DNA from 3 places in the Pseudoalteromonas piscicida genome. Region 1 is predicted to be linked to each of the others. Evidence: predicted binding sites of a transcription regulator. Region 1 holds the regulator's gene; each other region holds the start of a gene.

The links. The regulator LexA, encoded in region 1, represses DNA repair genes until DNA is damaged. The targets are predictions, from matches to a motif close to TACTGTATNNNNATACAGTA.
Region 2: the regulator LexA is predicted to act here: its motif matches at 3,465-3,484, upstream of B1L02_RS09965 (SulA-like leucine-rich domain-containing protein).
Region 3: the regulator LexA is predicted to act here: its motif matches at 3,739-3,758, upstream of B1L02_RS05105 (YebG family protein).

Annotation. Positions count from the first base shown of each region.
Region 1 covers NZ_CP021646.1:356,534-362,010, reverse strand. The annotation lists gene B1L02_RS01685 (cytochrome c oxidase subunit 3) at 1-121, opposite strand, end outside; gene B1L02_RS01680 (cytochrome c oxidase assembly protein) at 111-689, opposite strand; gene ctaD (cytochrome c oxidase subunit I) at 689-2,263, opposite strand; gene coxB (cytochrome c oxidase subunit II) at 2,263-3,405, opposite strand; gene lexA (transcriptional repressor LexA) at 3,766-4,380, opposite strand; partial or broken gene B1L02_RS01660 (transposase) at 4,626-4,817, shown strand; rRNA gene rrf (5S ribosomal RNA) at 5,080-5,193, opposite strand; rRNA gene B1L02_RS01650 (23S ribosomal RNA) at 5,384-5,477, opposite strand, start outside.
Region 2 covers NZ_CP021646.1:2,122,294-2,127,770, forward strand. The annotation lists gene cysB (HTH-type transcriptional regulator CysB) at 1-73, opposite strand, end outside; gene B1L02_RS09950 (hypothetical protein) at 487-1,248, shown strand; gene B1L02_RS09955 (NCS2 family permease) at 1,315-2,604, opposite strand; gene B1L02_RS09960 (tetratricopeptide repeat protein) at 2,726-3,175, shown strand; gene B1L02_RS09965 (SulA-like leucine-rich domain-containing protein) at 3,506-3,901, shown strand; gene B1L02_RS09970 (YchJ family protein) at 3,947-4,408, shown strand; gene B1L02_RS09975 (VC2046/SO_2500 family protein) at 4,555-5,076, opposite strand; tRNA gene B1L02_RS09980 (tRNA-Tyr) at 5,189-5,273, shown strand; tRNA gene B1L02_RS09985 (tRNA-Tyr) at 5,294-5,378, shown strand; tRNA gene B1L02_RS09990 (tRNA-Tyr) at 5,408-5,477, shown strand, end outside.
Region 3 covers NZ_CP021646.1:1,071,738-1,077,214, reverse strand. The annotation lists gene B1L02_RS05130 (winged helix-turn-helix domain-containing protein) at 1-385, opposite strand, end outside; gene B1L02_RS05125 (amidohydrolase family protein) at 564-1,649, shown strand; gene B1L02_RS24275 (amidohydrolase family protein) at 1,664-2,062, shown strand; gene dsbB (disulfide bond formation protein DsbB) at 2,266-2,775, shown strand; gene B1L02_RS05115 (hypothetical protein) at 2,788-3,093, shown strand; gene B1L02_RS05110 (ComEA family DNA-binding protein) at 3,145-3,453, opposite strand; gene B1L02_RS05105 (YebG family protein) at 3,774-4,088, shown strand; gene B1L02_RS05100 (amino acid aminotransferase) at 4,147-5,337, opposite strand.

The sequences.
Region 1 (5,477 bases):
TTGATTTAAGTTGAATAATCGTTAAGCCTGCGCCAACAGCGATAAAGAAAAGTGCAAAAGCCCCGACGATTGGCCATGGACTTTGCTCTGGCACGTAATATTTTTCTTGTTCATGGTTCATATTTGAACTCCTCTCGAGCGGCTAGCATATTCAGTCCATCACTGTCTTGTTTACTAACTCGCTCTGTAATATCAAACAACGTATATGAAAGCGTGAGTTCTTCAACATCACTTGGGAGCTCAGTATCTACATAGAACCTCAAGACAAACTCCACTTCTTCTTTGCCTTTCATTGGCTGCTGATCAAAACAGAAGCAGGCCATTTTGTGTAAATACTTTGCAGCTTTTCCAGGGGACACCGAAGGGATCGCTTGTAGCACACGCTCACTATCACTCAAGTTTTTTGCAATAAATTTTACATCGGTTAGCTTTCCGGGTTGGACACTAACCGAATGGTCGACTGCATCTACCTTAAATGGCGCCTGACTTTGACTATGCGTTGTAAAGCTCACCTCCACTTGTCGACTTTGTGCAACTGACTCGCTCTGCTTCGCGACTTCCATAGACGGCTTACCATTAAGGCCTGTTACATCACAAAAGACGTCGTATAGAGGAACCAATGCAAAGGCAAAAGCAAACATGCCTAGCGTCAACAAGATAAGCTTCTTAAGCAGGCGTCCATGTTGCATCACTTAATCTCCGGTGGTGTTGAAAAGGTATGGTAAGGAGCTGGAGATGGTATTTGCCACTCTAATCCCTCAGCCCCATCCCACACTTTTCCAGGAGCCTGCTCTCCACCTTTTATACATTTATAAACCACTGCAACAAACAACAGTTGAGAAAGACCGAAAGCAAACCCTCCGATACTAATGATCGCGTTGAAATCAGCGAACTGTAGCGCATAATCAGGGATCCGCCTTGGCATGCCAGCAAGACCAACAAAGTGCATTGGGAAAAACAACACGTTCACACTAACCAAGGAGAGCCAAAAGTGAAATTTAGCCAATTTGATATCAAACATGTGCCCCGTCCACTTTGGTAACCAATAATATGCGGCAGCCATTATTGAGAACACGGCCCCCGTAACTAACACATAATGGAAATGCGCGACAACAAAGTAAGTGTCGTGATATTGGAAATCCGCAGGTGTAATCGCTAACATCAAACCCGAAAATCCACCTATGGTGAAAAGTACGATAAAGGCAATGGCAAAAAGCATGGGTACTTCAAAGCTAATGGCACCTCGCCACATTGTAGCCACCCAATTAAAGACCTTAACGCCAGTAGGCACTGAAATGAGCATAGTTGCATACATAAAAAACAACTCACCAGCTAAAGGCATACCCGTTGTAAACATATGGTGAGCCCAAACGACGAACGACAGCAGTGCAATTGATGCGGTTGCATAAACCATCGATGCGTAGCCAAACAATTTCTTTCTTGAAAACGTCGGTACTATCGTAGAGATTATGCCGAAGGCAGGTAATATCATGATATACACTTCAGGGTGACCAAAGAACCAGAATATATGCTGGAACATAACTGGATCACCACCACCTGCTGCATCAAAAAAGCTCGTTCCAAAGAATTTATCGGTCAATACCATAGTCACAGCGCCAGCGAGTACGGGCATAACAGCAATAAGAAGAAATGCAGTTATCAACCAAGTCCAAACAAACAAAGGCAACTTCATCCATGTCATACCTGGAGCTCTAAGATTGACGATAGTCACGATAACATTGATAGCACCCATAATAGAGCTAATGCCCATTATGTGGACCGCAAAAACAAAAAATGCAGTGTTATCATTGCTGTACGTTGTAGATAGTGGCGCATAAAAAGTCCAACCGAAAGCGGGCCCACCACCTTCCAAAAACAATGACATCAGTAAAATTGCAAATGCAAAGGGTAGTATCCAAAAACTCCAGTTATTCATTCTCGGTAGCGCCATATCAGGAGCACCAATCATCATTGGGATCATCCAGTTGGCAAGACCAGTAAATGCGGGCATTACTGCGCCAAATACCATTATTAGTCCATGGACTGTCGTCATTTGATTAAAAAAATGCGGATCTACAAGCTGTAACCCAGGTTGGAAAAGCTCGGCTCGGATCACCATAGCCATAGCACCGCCAATTAAAAACATGGTTAGTGAGAACAATAAATACAGTGTTCCAATGTCTTTATGATTGGTAGTAAACAGCCAGCGCTTTAAGCCTTTTGGAGCTGTATGGTGTGAATGTTCTTCTACAATGGCACTCATTACTTACCCTCCTCTAATGCATCTATCTCACGCTGTATTTGGCTTGGCTGAATAACATCGCCCGTGTCATTACCCCAGCTATTTCTTTTATAGGTAATAACCCCAGCGATCTGCTTGATTGTTAATTGCTTTGCGAAGGATTGCATAGCAGTACCAGGTCGACCTAAAAGCAAAATATCTATATGATCTTTTATATCTCCAGTAACAACTTTACTCCCTTTCATTGCAGGGAAGACACCTGGTAGCCCAAGCCCCGTGGGTTGATGGCAAGCTGCACAGTAAGCCATGTAAGTTTGTTCGCCGACCTCCATCAACTCTTCTTTCGAAAGAGTTTGTTGGGCTACAGCTTGTGACTCAGCTTCCGCTTTTGCTTTTTCGGCTTTCGCGTCACTGAGCCACCTATCGAATTTATCAGGGCTTACAGCCTCAACGACAACTGGCATAAAGCCATGATCTTTGCCGCATAATTCGGCACATTGTCCCCTGTATATTCCTTCATCATTTACTTTAGTCCATGCCTCATTTATAAAGCCTGGATTGGCGTCCTTCTTCACCGCAAAATCGGGCACCCACCAAGAATGGATGACATCATCTGAGGTCATCAAAAAGCGAACTTTCCTATCGGTGGGAATAACTAAATGCTTATCAACTTCAAGTAGGTAATTTTCATTTTTTTCTTTAAGATCACTAATTTCATCTTTCGGAGTAGAGAGCAAAGAGTAGAACTCAACATCATGCCCCATATACTCATAGTGCCATTTCCACTGAGAGCCTGTGACCTTAATGGTCAGATCAGCTTTACTCGTGTCTTCCATTGCAATAAGCGTTTTTGTGGCTGGTATTGCCATACCAATGAGTATCAGGAAGGGAATTGCAGTCCAAAGTATTTCCACTTTGGTACTTTCATGAAATTGCGCTGCAACAACGCCTTTTGACTTTCTGTGTTTTATAAGCGCCCAAAACATAATCCCAAATACAATCACTCCTATGACACAACATATTAGAAATATGGTCATGTGAAGCTCATACACTTGATGACTAATGTCTGTAACACCTTGCCTCATATTGTAAGCGCTGTTAGCAAGTGAGGGCATGGCGATTAGCACTGCGATGAATGCTACAACTAATCGACAAATTTTCATTTGACGTCTCCTTCAAGACAACTCGTGGTTGTCTTTTGTTATTATTGGATGACTGTCATATTGTCTATTTGTACATAGACTTACTGCACGACTATTAACCAATTAGTCAAAAAACAACCAAAATGCAAGATTTTTGAGAAGACTAACTTTAGAAGCAAAACTGGGGATTATCGGGAGTAAAACGAAGAATGGTGAAAAATAGTATATAAAGATCAGAAAGCTAAAAATATTGCTAGATGAATAAAGTCACTATAATCACCTTACTTTCACACAGTTAGAAAAGTTAATTATTCCTTTCTAAACAAAATATAGTTTAAGCAAGCGCAACTTTATATTTAACGCTACGCTTGCTTTCATAAACTACATCCAGTCAGCGCTTCTAATCACACCTACGGCTAGCCCTTCAATGGAGAAATTTTGATGCTCAAGATCCACTTCAATCGCTTTAAACTCTTCGTTCTCAGCATGCAGAAAAACTTTCTTTCCTTTCTTTTCAAGGCGCTTGACAGTCACATCCTCTTCAACACGAGCAACTATCACTTGCCCATTTTCCGCCACTTGGGTTCTGTGAACCGCTAGTAGATCCCCATCCATAATGCCAATGTCCTTCATACTCATACCATTAACCCTCAAAAGGTAATCTGCATTAGGCTTAAAAAAGCTCGCATCCACATTACAGTGACTTTCTACATGTTGTTCCGCCAGTATGGGTTCGCCAGCTGCAACACGGCCGATAATAGGTAAGCCAAGTTGCTCAGATTCATCCTCTACAAGTCTGATGCCTCGGCTTGCTCCTGGAACCATTTCAATAACTCCCTTTTTCGCAAGCGCTTTTAGATGCTCTTCTGCTGCGTTTGCACTCTTAAAACCCAAAGCATCAGCTATTTCAGCGCGAGTTGGAGGCATGCCAGTATCTTTTATGAATACTTTTATTAATTCAAAGATTTGTTCTTGTCGTTTCGTTAGAGGACGCATTAACTGGTGTTCCATACAGTAGTTTATTTACTGTAAGTATATACAGCTCAAAAAAAATCGCAAATGTTTCTTTATTCGCCATATTTTAAGTGTATTTGTTGATAGCTAACGAAGATATTCTGAACACATGTACTCGCACTTGGAACGACTTTATTAGCGATACTCAACATGTTGTGATCGATATGTGCTCTAGAGAGTGCGGCTTCTAGTGGGAAAAACTTAAGATGGATTGGTATAATTGGTATTATTCACCAGAGCTGAACCCAATAGAGCAAGTATGGAGTTGGCTGCGTCAGCATCATTTAGCGAATCGTTGTTTCAAAGGTTATGAAGATATTGTTGAGAGTTGTAGTGAGGCTTGGAATGACTTTGTATCATGTACAAAACGAGTGGTTAAAATGTGTCAACGTGACTGGATAGAGGTGGGAAAAAGTTAAGATGGATTGGTATTATTCGCAGTTTTCGCGCAATTGGAGCTAAGTTTTCGCCCGCGGCATCATAAAAGTGTTTTGCAATATCTTTATACCGTACTCTCCCGTTAAGGGAGAGGAGTCCATACATCTCCTACCATGTTGCACTGTGCTGATGCTGTGGTAGGAGCGAGTTTACCTCGCGATGTGTTGATTGGCTTGCGAGGTTTTCTATACCCCAAACAGCAAAAAACCCGTCGCATCTCTGCAACGGGTTTCTCTTATTTGGCCCTGGCGATGTTCTACTTTCACATGGGTAATCCACACTATCATCGACGCTGTTTTGTTTCACTTCTGAGTTCGGCATGGGGTCAGGTGGTTCCAAAACGCTATAGTCACCAGGAAAACTGGGGGCAAATGTCTAATGACATCGTGCCTCGCACGAGCATTCCATTTGCGCAAGGTGAACCGATTTCGCGATACCCTGAGGTTGGTCACCTTGTTTAATTCTTAAATCCGGAAAAAGCTTATTAAATTCTTTTGTCTACTTTAGTCTATTAACTTCTGTCGCTTATAAACCACTTTGGCGTTGTATGGTTAAGCCTCACGGGTAATTAGTACGAGTTAGCTTAATGCCTCACAGCACTTCCACATCTCGCCTATCAACGTTGTAGTCTTCAACGGCCC
Region 2 (5,477 bases), 1.8 Mb from region 1:
TTTCCGCCGTCGCTGACACATTAAGGTTGTGATTCAACACTTCGACGATATATCTCAATTGTTGTAATTTCATATTGCTTTTATTCTTATGATCTCTTGATGTTGAGCATCAGCCCATAGCAAAACCGCTTTTTGTTAGCGAGTTTAGTGCAAAGCGATAAAAACCGCCTGTTACGACCTTATGTAGGCTAGCACATTTGGTAAAAATGAGGTAGCCGAGAGGTACTAAATATCAGCATTTTCACAGGCGCTCCGGCAGTCACTTGGCCGAATAACGAATATTTTGACACGTTTTAGCAAACTCACGCGCTAAATCTGGCGACTATCTTTCACTAAAACTAACCGCTCATTTAGGCATCGGCTATACTAAAAAATAATGAATTCTTTATCTTTTTTACAGGTTATTGTCGTAAACCTGTTCAGAATAGTACGAATTCATGTAAGATTAAAAAATTACACTGGTGGTTACATGAAAGAGATTTCAGTATGTTTGTTTCTATTATAATAATGTTGATTGTTGCACTTATCGTCATAGCAGTTTGGGTAAGCGCGATCCAGCAACATAAAGAGAAACAAGAAGCGGAGAGACGCAAAGAACTTGCTAAGCAAAAGCGCGTAATAGAAGAAGCGGAAGACGTCATCATGAATGGCAGCAATATTCCGATGTCTGAAGTCATGATCCGTATCATTCAACGCCGCGTGCATGACGCTTTAGCCGCAATGGTGGAGCTGTCTCCAACTTCGAAAGAATTAAAAAGTCGCTTACACGAGTCGCAAGAGCGCTTAAATACTCAGCCTGAAAAAACAGCAGATTCAGACTCGATAGCACTTCCTGACAATGACAAACAAATTATCGCATTAGTTCAAGGCATAAAGAAATTACGCCAACTGCTGCGCTCTGAGCATAGTAAAGGCAAGGTGGACACTCAACTGTTCGTGAATGAAGACCGTAGGCTGGAGCGATTTCAGCTTAAAATCAATGTTGAAAGCCAGATAAAACGAGGGCTTTCAGCAAGGACTGCAAATATGGTTGGTTCAGCAAGACAATACTTTGAAAAAGCTTATGCTACAATTTGCGCCGTCTCATACAATGATGACTATGTAAAAGAGAAAAAAGCACAGCTGGAAGGTTATTTAGAAGAGATCAGCAGTGAACTTAGAGCGTCCAACGCATCAGCAGTGAAAAAGAAAGCAGAGCAAGAACAAGACGACTTGGACGTATTGTTTGCACCGAAGAAGAAGTGGTAACACCAAAACTTACGTAAAAGGCTGGCCTCCCAGCCTTTTTATTACAAATGAAATAAACCTGCCAGCTTAACCAAAAGCAAACTTAACGATAAAGAGTACTGTCAGTACCCAAACGCTGATACTGATTTCATTTGCTTTGTTACACGCCAATTTAACTGCCGTATAAGAAATAAAACCCAAAGCAATACCATGTGCGATTGAAAACGTAAGCGGTGTCATCAATAACACAACACTGACAGGAATAGCATCGCTCATCTCATCCCAATTAATCAACTTTAGGTTTTGCAGCATTAGTACCGACACATACAGTATAGCGCCTGCCGTCGCATATGCAGGAACCATTTGTGCCAATGGCGCAAAGAACATCATGAGTAAGAAGCAGATCCCCACGACCACGGCCGTCAATCCTGTGCGACCACCGACAGATACACCAGATACCGATTCAATGTATGAAGTCGTCGTCGAGGTACCGAGCACTGAGCCTGCAATCGTTGCTGTGCTGTCAGCTGACAATGCCCTACCCAGCCTTGGCATACGACCATGTTCGTCAGATAATCCGGCCTTTTGCGTCACCGCAACCAATGTGCCACTGGTATCAAATAAATCGACAAATAAAAATGCAAACACCACACTGAGCATGGAAAGCTCAAAAATTCCGCTCAAATCTAACTGCATATAGGTCGGCGCGATGCTTGGGGGCACATCAACAACCCCGTGATAGTCTACAAGGCCAAGTCCCCACGCAATACCCGTTACCATTAAAATGCTGATAAGCACACCACTTTTTATTTCACGGTACATGAGCGCCGCAATCACGAAAAAGCTAGCAATGGCTAATAGCGGGCCGGGAGAAGTGATATCACCAAGTTGTACTAATGTAGCATCACTCGCGACCACAATCTTTGCATTCTTTAGCGCGATTAATGCTAAGAATGCGCCAATACCTGCGGCGATCGCGCGCTTTAACACGATGGGGATAGCTTGGATCACCCACTCGCGCACTTTAAATACGCTCAAAAATAGAAATAAACAGCCCGACATAAATACCGCGCCTAATGCACTTTGCCATGTATAGCCCATGCCAAGCACAACACCATAGGTAAAAAAGGCGTTTAAGCCCATCCCAGGTGCAAGCGCTAATGGATAGTTTGCCCATAGCCCCATAATAAAACAGCCGATTGCAGCTGCGATACAGGTTGCAACAAAAGCAGCGCCATGATCCATGCCAGCTTCTGCTAGCATTGCAGGGTTTACAAAAACGATGTAAACCATAGTAACGAATGTCGTCAAGCCTGCAATCACCTCGGTTCTTACATTGGTGTGCATAGCTTGCAGTGAAAATAACCGCTCGAGCATAACTAAAATTACAAATTTGAGGAACAAGTGGTTGGATTTTAACACGAATCACTTTAAAACTCGGACAAAATAGTTAAAATTCAGCTACACTCTGCTTATCAACATTATTGCGAATAAAGATATGGATCAAAATAGCACCGACAACTCAGCAAACCATGACTTAGAACAGCAGCTGCTGAATGTGCTTGAATTTGTAACGTCACCATTAAAAGCGGACGCAAAATTCCCAGATCTTCACGACAATACCCAAGCTTTGAAAAAAGGCCTCTATTACCTAAAAGAAAGGTCTTTCCCGCTTGCGGCTAAATGGCTAAGACTGGCGGCAATGTCTGGTGATTTGAAGGCACAGTTCTTTTTAGGTTTGTTGTTTATGAAAGGTCAAGGTGTTCCACCCAGCCCCTTTCATGCAGCCGCATGGTTGAGCTTGGCCAGCAGTCAAGGCCATAAAGGCGCTGAACAAGTCCTACTTGATGTTCGCCGGTTTCTTACGACTAAGCGCTTTAGAGATGCGCAGTGCTATGCAGCAACCCTTTATGAACAAATTCATCAGCTACAACATATTAGCCAATAAATTAAATTTTACTCACCGAAACATAGGCTCGGTGTAGTCAAGCCTCCGCTTAAGTAAACGTGGGCTTTCCCTCTGCGATTATCAAAATCGATACAGTACGAAAACCACTGTATAGCATCTGAGAAAACTTTCTGTTGCTTTACCCATACTGAACTTTCGTCAATTAAGCGCTCATTTTAAAAAATCACAACCCGCTGTTTTATCTGACAAATTCAAATTCAATACAAACTAAACGTAAATATTGATTAAAAAGTTAGCAATTTTTCTTGCATTCACACACTGTATAAACTACTGTACACACATACTGTATAGATAACCAGTGAGACAATTATGTTACACAGCAATACACTTCTACAGCCAAACAATTCGACTTACTACACACTTAACGAAATCAATACTGCTATCGTTGAAGATGAGATCGTCGCTAGCTTAGAGTTACTTAAAGTTTTACATAAATGTCAGCATAAACAAGGCTGGACGCTACTCGTTGCGCCCGATAATGTACCAAACAAGTCACTACTAGAGAGTGCTTCAGTTGATGCAAGCAAGTTGCTCGTCATTAGGCAAAAGCATATATACGACCTTGAGTATGTGCTTAAAAGTGCTATAAGCAATGGTAATTTCGCTGCTGTGGTGATTTGGACTAATATTGCTTCAGTGCAAACTATCAACAAAATGGAATTGCCGGTATCTGACGTTGCGATCCTCTGTTTTCAAAGCGCTTAACAAGCTACAATAACGGGATATAAATTTGTTAAAACAGAAGTTTTTATGTCTTGTTATTGCAATTCATCCCTTCCCTATTCGCAATGTTGTGAGCCTTATCTTAAGGGACAAAAATTCGCAGAGCGTCCTCAAATACTCATGCGCTCTCGCTATACGGCATACTGCTTAAAAGATGCAAAGTATATTCATGACACCTACGCCCATGCTAAACAAGCACAAAACAATGTCGACGATATTGCAGCATTCGCTAATTATGCACACTTTATAAAATTGGAAGTGCTAGAAGAAGTAGTAGAAGCTACTCAGGGGATCGTTGAGTTTAAGGCGCACTATATCGCAGAAAACATGCACTATATACTCCATGAGAGATCAAATTTTATTACCGAAGCAGGCAGATGGTATTACTTAGATGGCGAATTGTACGATGCGCCTGCAACCAAAGTAGGCAGAAATGACGTTTGTCCGTGTGGGAGTGATAAAAAGTACAAAAAGTGCCACGGTAGCTAAAATAATCTGAATTCGAGATTAGATACAAAGCAATAAAAAAGCTTGAAGCGAGCTAAGGATGATTAAGAGCCGTTCAGCTTAAATATGAGGCGCGATAAGCATAGCGTTGAATGTCAGCCTAGTAACGAAGCAAGCAGCTAATGTTGTTACGCCGTCGCGCGTAACATACTCTGCATATCTCCCGTTGCAATTTGATCATAGAAACCAGCTGCATCCATTGCCTTATCAGTAACCAAGGCCAGTTTACCTTGCGCGCTCGCCAAACGTCTTTTAACCGCTGGTTCCAAATTTTCTACAACTTCGAGTGGAATATGCTTTTTATCATTTCGTGCGGCAAAAGGTTCTGGATTTAAATTTTCCTGTAATCGCAAGGTCGCCATCGCCCCCATAGATACCAGCTGCGCGTTATGCTGACCAATAAGCATATTGTACTCTTTTGGGGCAAGTGGCTTTTGTGGACCTATTTCAAATTGCTTTTTTAGTATTTCTTCTGAGTTATCTTTTGCGGCAGCTTCAGATTTTGGTAGATGAAATTGGCTAAAATCTAATGCATCGGTTGATAGCATAGATAACAGCATGGCAAAATCGGCAGAGCGCGTCTCATGAACACTGATGTTCAACGCGGACCCTAATTGCGACTCACTGATTAAAACGCCATCAATTTGCATGTATTCCAACCGATTATTTTACTAATTATGAATTTATCGGCCTTTTTCCGAAAAACTTTAGTAGTTTTCTTTACTTCGAAAAAAACTTTGTTATTATCACCGCCGTTGTTTAGGAGGGGTTCCCGAGCGGCCAAAGGGATCAGACTGTAAATCTGACGGCTCAGCCTTCGCTGGTTCGAATCCAGCTCCCTCCACCATAAACAACAGTTACAATTTCGGAGGGGTTCCCGAGCGGCCAAAGGGATCAGACTGTAAATCTGACGGCTCAGCCTTCGCTGGTTCGAATCCAGCTCCCTCCACCACTTTCAAATTGTAACGCTTTAAAATGTATGGAGGGGTTCCCGAGCGGCCAAAGGGATCAGACTGTAAATCTGACGGCTCAGCCTTCGCTGGTTCGAATC
Region 3 (5,477 bases), 720 kb from region 1:
TATAAAAAGCACAAAAAGCAACCAGTGCGAGCAACGTAATGGCGACAGCAAGCAGCCAAATTCGCTTATTACTTACTGGCATCACAGCCGCTTTATGCTCTCTAAGCAGAATGTTTGGATGAATGCGGTAGCCTTGAGCTGATATTCTTTCTATATATTCTTCGTATTGCGGATCTGTGTTTAAAATCTTTCTTAACTGCGCGATAGCTTGATAGACCGAGTTGTCAGACACCACTTTAGGGTGCCACACTAACTCGACGAGGTTATCAATACTCAGAGGCTCAGCTTTCGCATCGACCAACACCAACAGTAATTTCATCACTTTTGGGGTGACGGTATATTCACGGCCAGTCGGATACTCCACAATCTGGTTCAATTTAGGCACAACAAGCCAATTTCCCAAAAGCAAATTTTTCAACCCCAGAACACCTTACATTATTGATTATTATAGTTTTAATTAAATTAAGAAAAATTTCAGAGTTATTTTATATGAAAATTAAAACACAAAGTACCTCGCCAGTTATGCTCGAAGGCATCTAATACGACACTAACTGGTTTTCATTATGAAAAAACAAACATTAATATTTACGGTCTTTTGCACCCTGTCTTCTAATGCATTATTTGCAGCAGTAGACCTTCGTATCGACAATGCTACCATTTTAAATCCTATTGATAAGCACCAAGTCGATATCATTTCCAATCATTGGCTCGCCATCCAAGATGGCAAAATTATACAAGTCTCTGACTCAAGTCAAAAACCGGATGCAGCAAAGGTCATTGATGCTCATGGTCAATACCTCATACCAGGGTTAACCGATAGCCATGTCCACCTAAAAACAATGCCGGGATTGCTTAACACTTCCCCTAACGCTACTCAAATGCAAGCAGCATTTTTAAAACGGCAAGGCGCTAATTATCTTTACTATGGCGTCACACAAGTTATTGACCCGTCAAACACTGCTACCGGCATGACCGAATTTACAGCGAATGGCCCCGCACCCGACGCCTATTTTTGTGGCGCAATGCCGGTTTACCAAGGCTACAACGCTGAAGGCCTTAGTTACTCAAAGTTACATCAACATAAACCCTACTTTGCTGCACAACACGGCGACCCTGCTCATGAGCTAACGCCATCTCAAGCGCACTCTCACCGAGGAGCTCAGCCCTTAACGCGAATGAAATCTGACGGTGCAACTTGTGCCAAACTGTACTTTGAAGATGGCTTTGGAGAAAACAATACTATACCGCTTATTAACCAAAAAACTGCCAAACAGTTAGTCGAGTCAGCAAACTCACTTAAGTTACCCGTAATGGCACATGCGAATGCCGTTGATATGCAACAACTTGCTGTAGACGCCAATATCAACATTATGGCGCATGGACTTTGGAACTGGTTAGCGCCAAATACAGCCCCTAGCGAAAGCGAACTGCCAACCAATGTAAAAGCAGTGCTGGATACCATCATCGAAAAAGACATCGCCTATCAAGCCACATTAAATGTGATGAATGCTCTGGCGAAAGTGACTGACAACACTTTCACCTTCACGTCTGAATATCGTACCGTATTACCTCCGTCTCAAATTGCTTGGTATCAAAGTGAACCTGGTCGCTGGTTTTCTCGAGAAATGGGCAAGGCTGGGGTGAAATAAGTAATGAACAAAAGGTGGCTAAACTTGAGCAAGTTTTCTCTCAAGGGCAACGTGCACTAAATTACCTATATAAAAATGGCGCAACCTTGCTGCTTGGCTCAGATACGCCACCCGCACCAACTTATGCCTCACAACCGGGCTTATCGACTTATCAAGAGTTAACGATGATGGATCAAGCTGGAGTAGATCTCGTTAGCCTGCTATCTGCTGCAACCATTAATAATGCCAAAGCATTTGCGATAGACAACCAGTACGGCAGTATCGCTGCTGGGAAAGTGGCTAATCTATTGCTGTTAAATAGTAACCCTTTGCAGTCAGTCTCGGCTTATAACGATATTGAATACGTTATCTTGCATGGCTTAGCCATTGAGCGCGCTACTTTTCATATCGATGCTCTGGAGAAAAGTGAGTGAGTAAATAAAATACGTCAGAATAGAAATGCTGAGAATGTCGGTCTAACACCAATTGACTTAATCAATTGATCTACTTTGATATTTTCGAACTTCTGCTGGTAACAAGAGTCGAAAAATCGTCGCAAAGATAGCGCACACTGCGAAGTAAGGTTGCTCTAACGCGGCCAGATAAAGCATAATAAAACAAAAAGGGTTTCTCTATAATGAAGATTTCATCTTTTCATCTCTCTAGGCAATCTTGGGGATTGCTAGCACTATCCGCTGCTATTTTTGAAGCCGTTGCACTGTATTTTCAATACGGTATGGGTTTAGAGCCCTGTATTATGTGCATCTATCAGCGTTTTGCTATGTTGGGGTTATTAGCAGCTGGTTTAATCGGTATGATTTCTCCTCGCTCTTTCGCACTGCGTAGTCTCGCATTTGTTTCTTGGGGTGTAGGCAGTATTTGGGGTTATTTTATCGCCCGTGAACATATCAGTATGCAAACCACAACGGATCCATTTGCTTTTACCTGTGACTTTGTACCAAACTTTCCTGCGTTTATGCCGCTTCATGAATGGTTACCAAGCTTTTTTGCTGCAACAGGTGACTGTGGCAACATAGATTGGTCGTTTGCAGGACTATCTATGCCTGGGTGGATGGAGATTATCTTTGCATTTTATAGTGTTGCATTTATTCTTTTCTTATTTTTCCACGTTACCAAAAAAAGTTGAGATATCACATTCATGCATTTTAGGTTAAGCCAAATTGAGCAACTAAGAGCGTTTAAATTACGTGACAAGCAGGTGATCTTACGTCTTGCACTTAGCCATCTTGATGCGAAAACAAAGGTCGTGTTAAGGGTAGCAAAGTTGCTACTGCTCACACCGTTTTTTGCCTCATTGGTCGTATTTGAAGGCTGGCTGTTATTACCTGTCTTACTGGTGGCTGGATTAATATATCCGCTACTGACTACACCACTGGAAATACAGTTTGGCAAACCCAAATTGACTCAGGCAATCGACGAATTTAACGCGTCGAATAAGCCCTAATCTTCAATCTACCTGTGTGCGAGCAGCTTTGCTCGCACACAATAACACTAACTAGACTCTAATTTTCCCCTCCAGCTTCGCCAATATTCCTTTCCCAATTCCTTTTACTTCCAGCAACTCCGTTGTTGTTTTAAAGCGCCCCATTTTCTTACGGTACTCAACGATGGCCTCAGCTTTACGAATACCAATCCCTGGTAAACTTGAAAGCGCCGAAGCATCAGCAGAATTAATATTGAGTACAGCACTTTGCTGCTGTATCTGAGAGACTGATTTTTCTTGATCCGCTGGTTTTGCGAGCACACTTGAACAACTCAAACCTAACGCCAATAAAATAGAAAGTATGGTGGATTTATTGAACATATATACACTCCTTGTGCGTAAAAAGTATCCAAAGCTTTTTGCATTCGTTTCGATGGGTGATTGCAACTAGCTTTTTTAAATAACCTGAGCTTCGGATAATTATTTCCTTATCCAAACCTCAGGTTAAATAAAGATCGGGACATTGACTTTGTCAAAAAACATTCATTCTTTTAAAAATCAAAATAAACCTTAATTTGTTGTTTTTTATAGCCTTAATTAATTTCCTCTCGCTCATCGCCACTTGAAAATTTTTCAAAATAGCTTGCTTAATAACTCAATCCGATTTACTGTATAAAAAAACAGTGACTAGGGGAATAACCATGGCCGTTATCATCAAATATGTTGTTGAAAGAAATGGAGTCGAGCGTATGACTTTCACGTCTAAAAAAGAAGCTGATGCTTATGATAAGATGCTAGATGTAGCTGAAGCATTGGAAGACATGCTAACGAAAGTTGACGTGCCGCTGAGTGAGCAACAAATTGAATCCCTAGCGCTTGAAATTGCAAAACAAAAAGATGACTTTGTATCTGTGTTAAAGGGTGGCAAAGCAGCACCGAAGGCTAATACGAAAAACAAATCTGAAGACGAAAAAGCGTCAGATTCAGATAAAGTGACCAAAATTAAGCAAGCCTAAGTGAAAATAAAAAACCGCAGCTTTTGCGGTTTTTTATTTTGTTCTGTGTAGCGTGATATTATTTAATCACGCTTGCAACTGCATCAGCAAAGTAATCAATATTGTCTTTGCTTACACCAGCTACGTTAACGCGGCTAGAACCTACCATATAGATAGCATATTCGGTGCGAAGTCTGTCAATTTGCTCTTTATTAATACCTAAGAAAGAGAACATACCGTGCTGACGGTCGATGAACGAGAAGTCTTGCTCAACACCTTTTGCTGCTAGACTTTCTTTGATTAAAGTACGTAGGCCATTGATACGACCGCGCATTTCATCAAGCTCGTCGTACCACATTTGTGTAAGTTCTGTACTGCTTAGAATGGTATTTACAATATCAGCACCGTGCGCAGGAGGCATTGAATAAATACTACGAACAACACTAAGTAATACTGAGTTTGAAACATCGGCAGTTGCACTGTCTTTTGCAATGATTGAACACGCACCGATACGCTCGCGGTATAGACCAAAGTTCTTAGAGCAAGATGAACAGATGATCATTTCATCCACCGTATCTGCAACCGTTCTAAGGCCTTGTGCATCTTCTTCAAGGCTAGTACCAAAACCTTGGTATGCAATATCAATTAATGGCGTAAAGCCTTGCTCTTTTGCAAGTTCAGCAACCACTTTCCATTGCGCTTGATTTAAGTCCATACCACTTGGGTTATGACAACATGCATGAAGTAGTACCACATCACCTTTAGGTACTTGTTTCAGTGCATTGATCATCTCATCAAATAGCAAACCTTTGTTTTCGTAGTCGTAGTAAGGATACTCTTTGACTGTTAGACCAGCAGCTTCAAATAGGCTGATGTGATTTGCCCAAGTTGGAGTCGTAACCCAAACAGTTGCATTGGTGTTGCAACGTTTAATAAATTCGGCAGCAACACGCAATGCGCCAGTACCACCCGGAGCTTGCGCCGTACGTACACGGTTTGCCAATAGTGTACTATGCTCTCCAAGTAACAGCGTTTCCATCTTTTGACAGAAGTCTAAGTTACCAGCCAAACCAATATAAGATTTTGTCGTTTCGTTTTCTAAACGAAACGCTTCCGCTTTTTTAACCGCTCTAAGTACCGGCGTGTTTCCCTGCTCGTCCTTATAAACACCTACACCAAGGTCAATTTTGTTTGGGTTAGTGTCCTGTTTATAAGCGGCCATCAGGCCTAAAATAGGATCTGTTGGAAGTGGTTTTAGCTCTGAGAACATGGCTTATCTCTTTTATTTTAATTAATGCAAACTCGAGCGGCTGACGCCCGATTCCAGTAGACTTGATGGTAACATAGAGACTTGCTTCTCAGTTACCATATTTGTCTAGAATTTTATTCATTTTTGTAAACTTAGTAGCA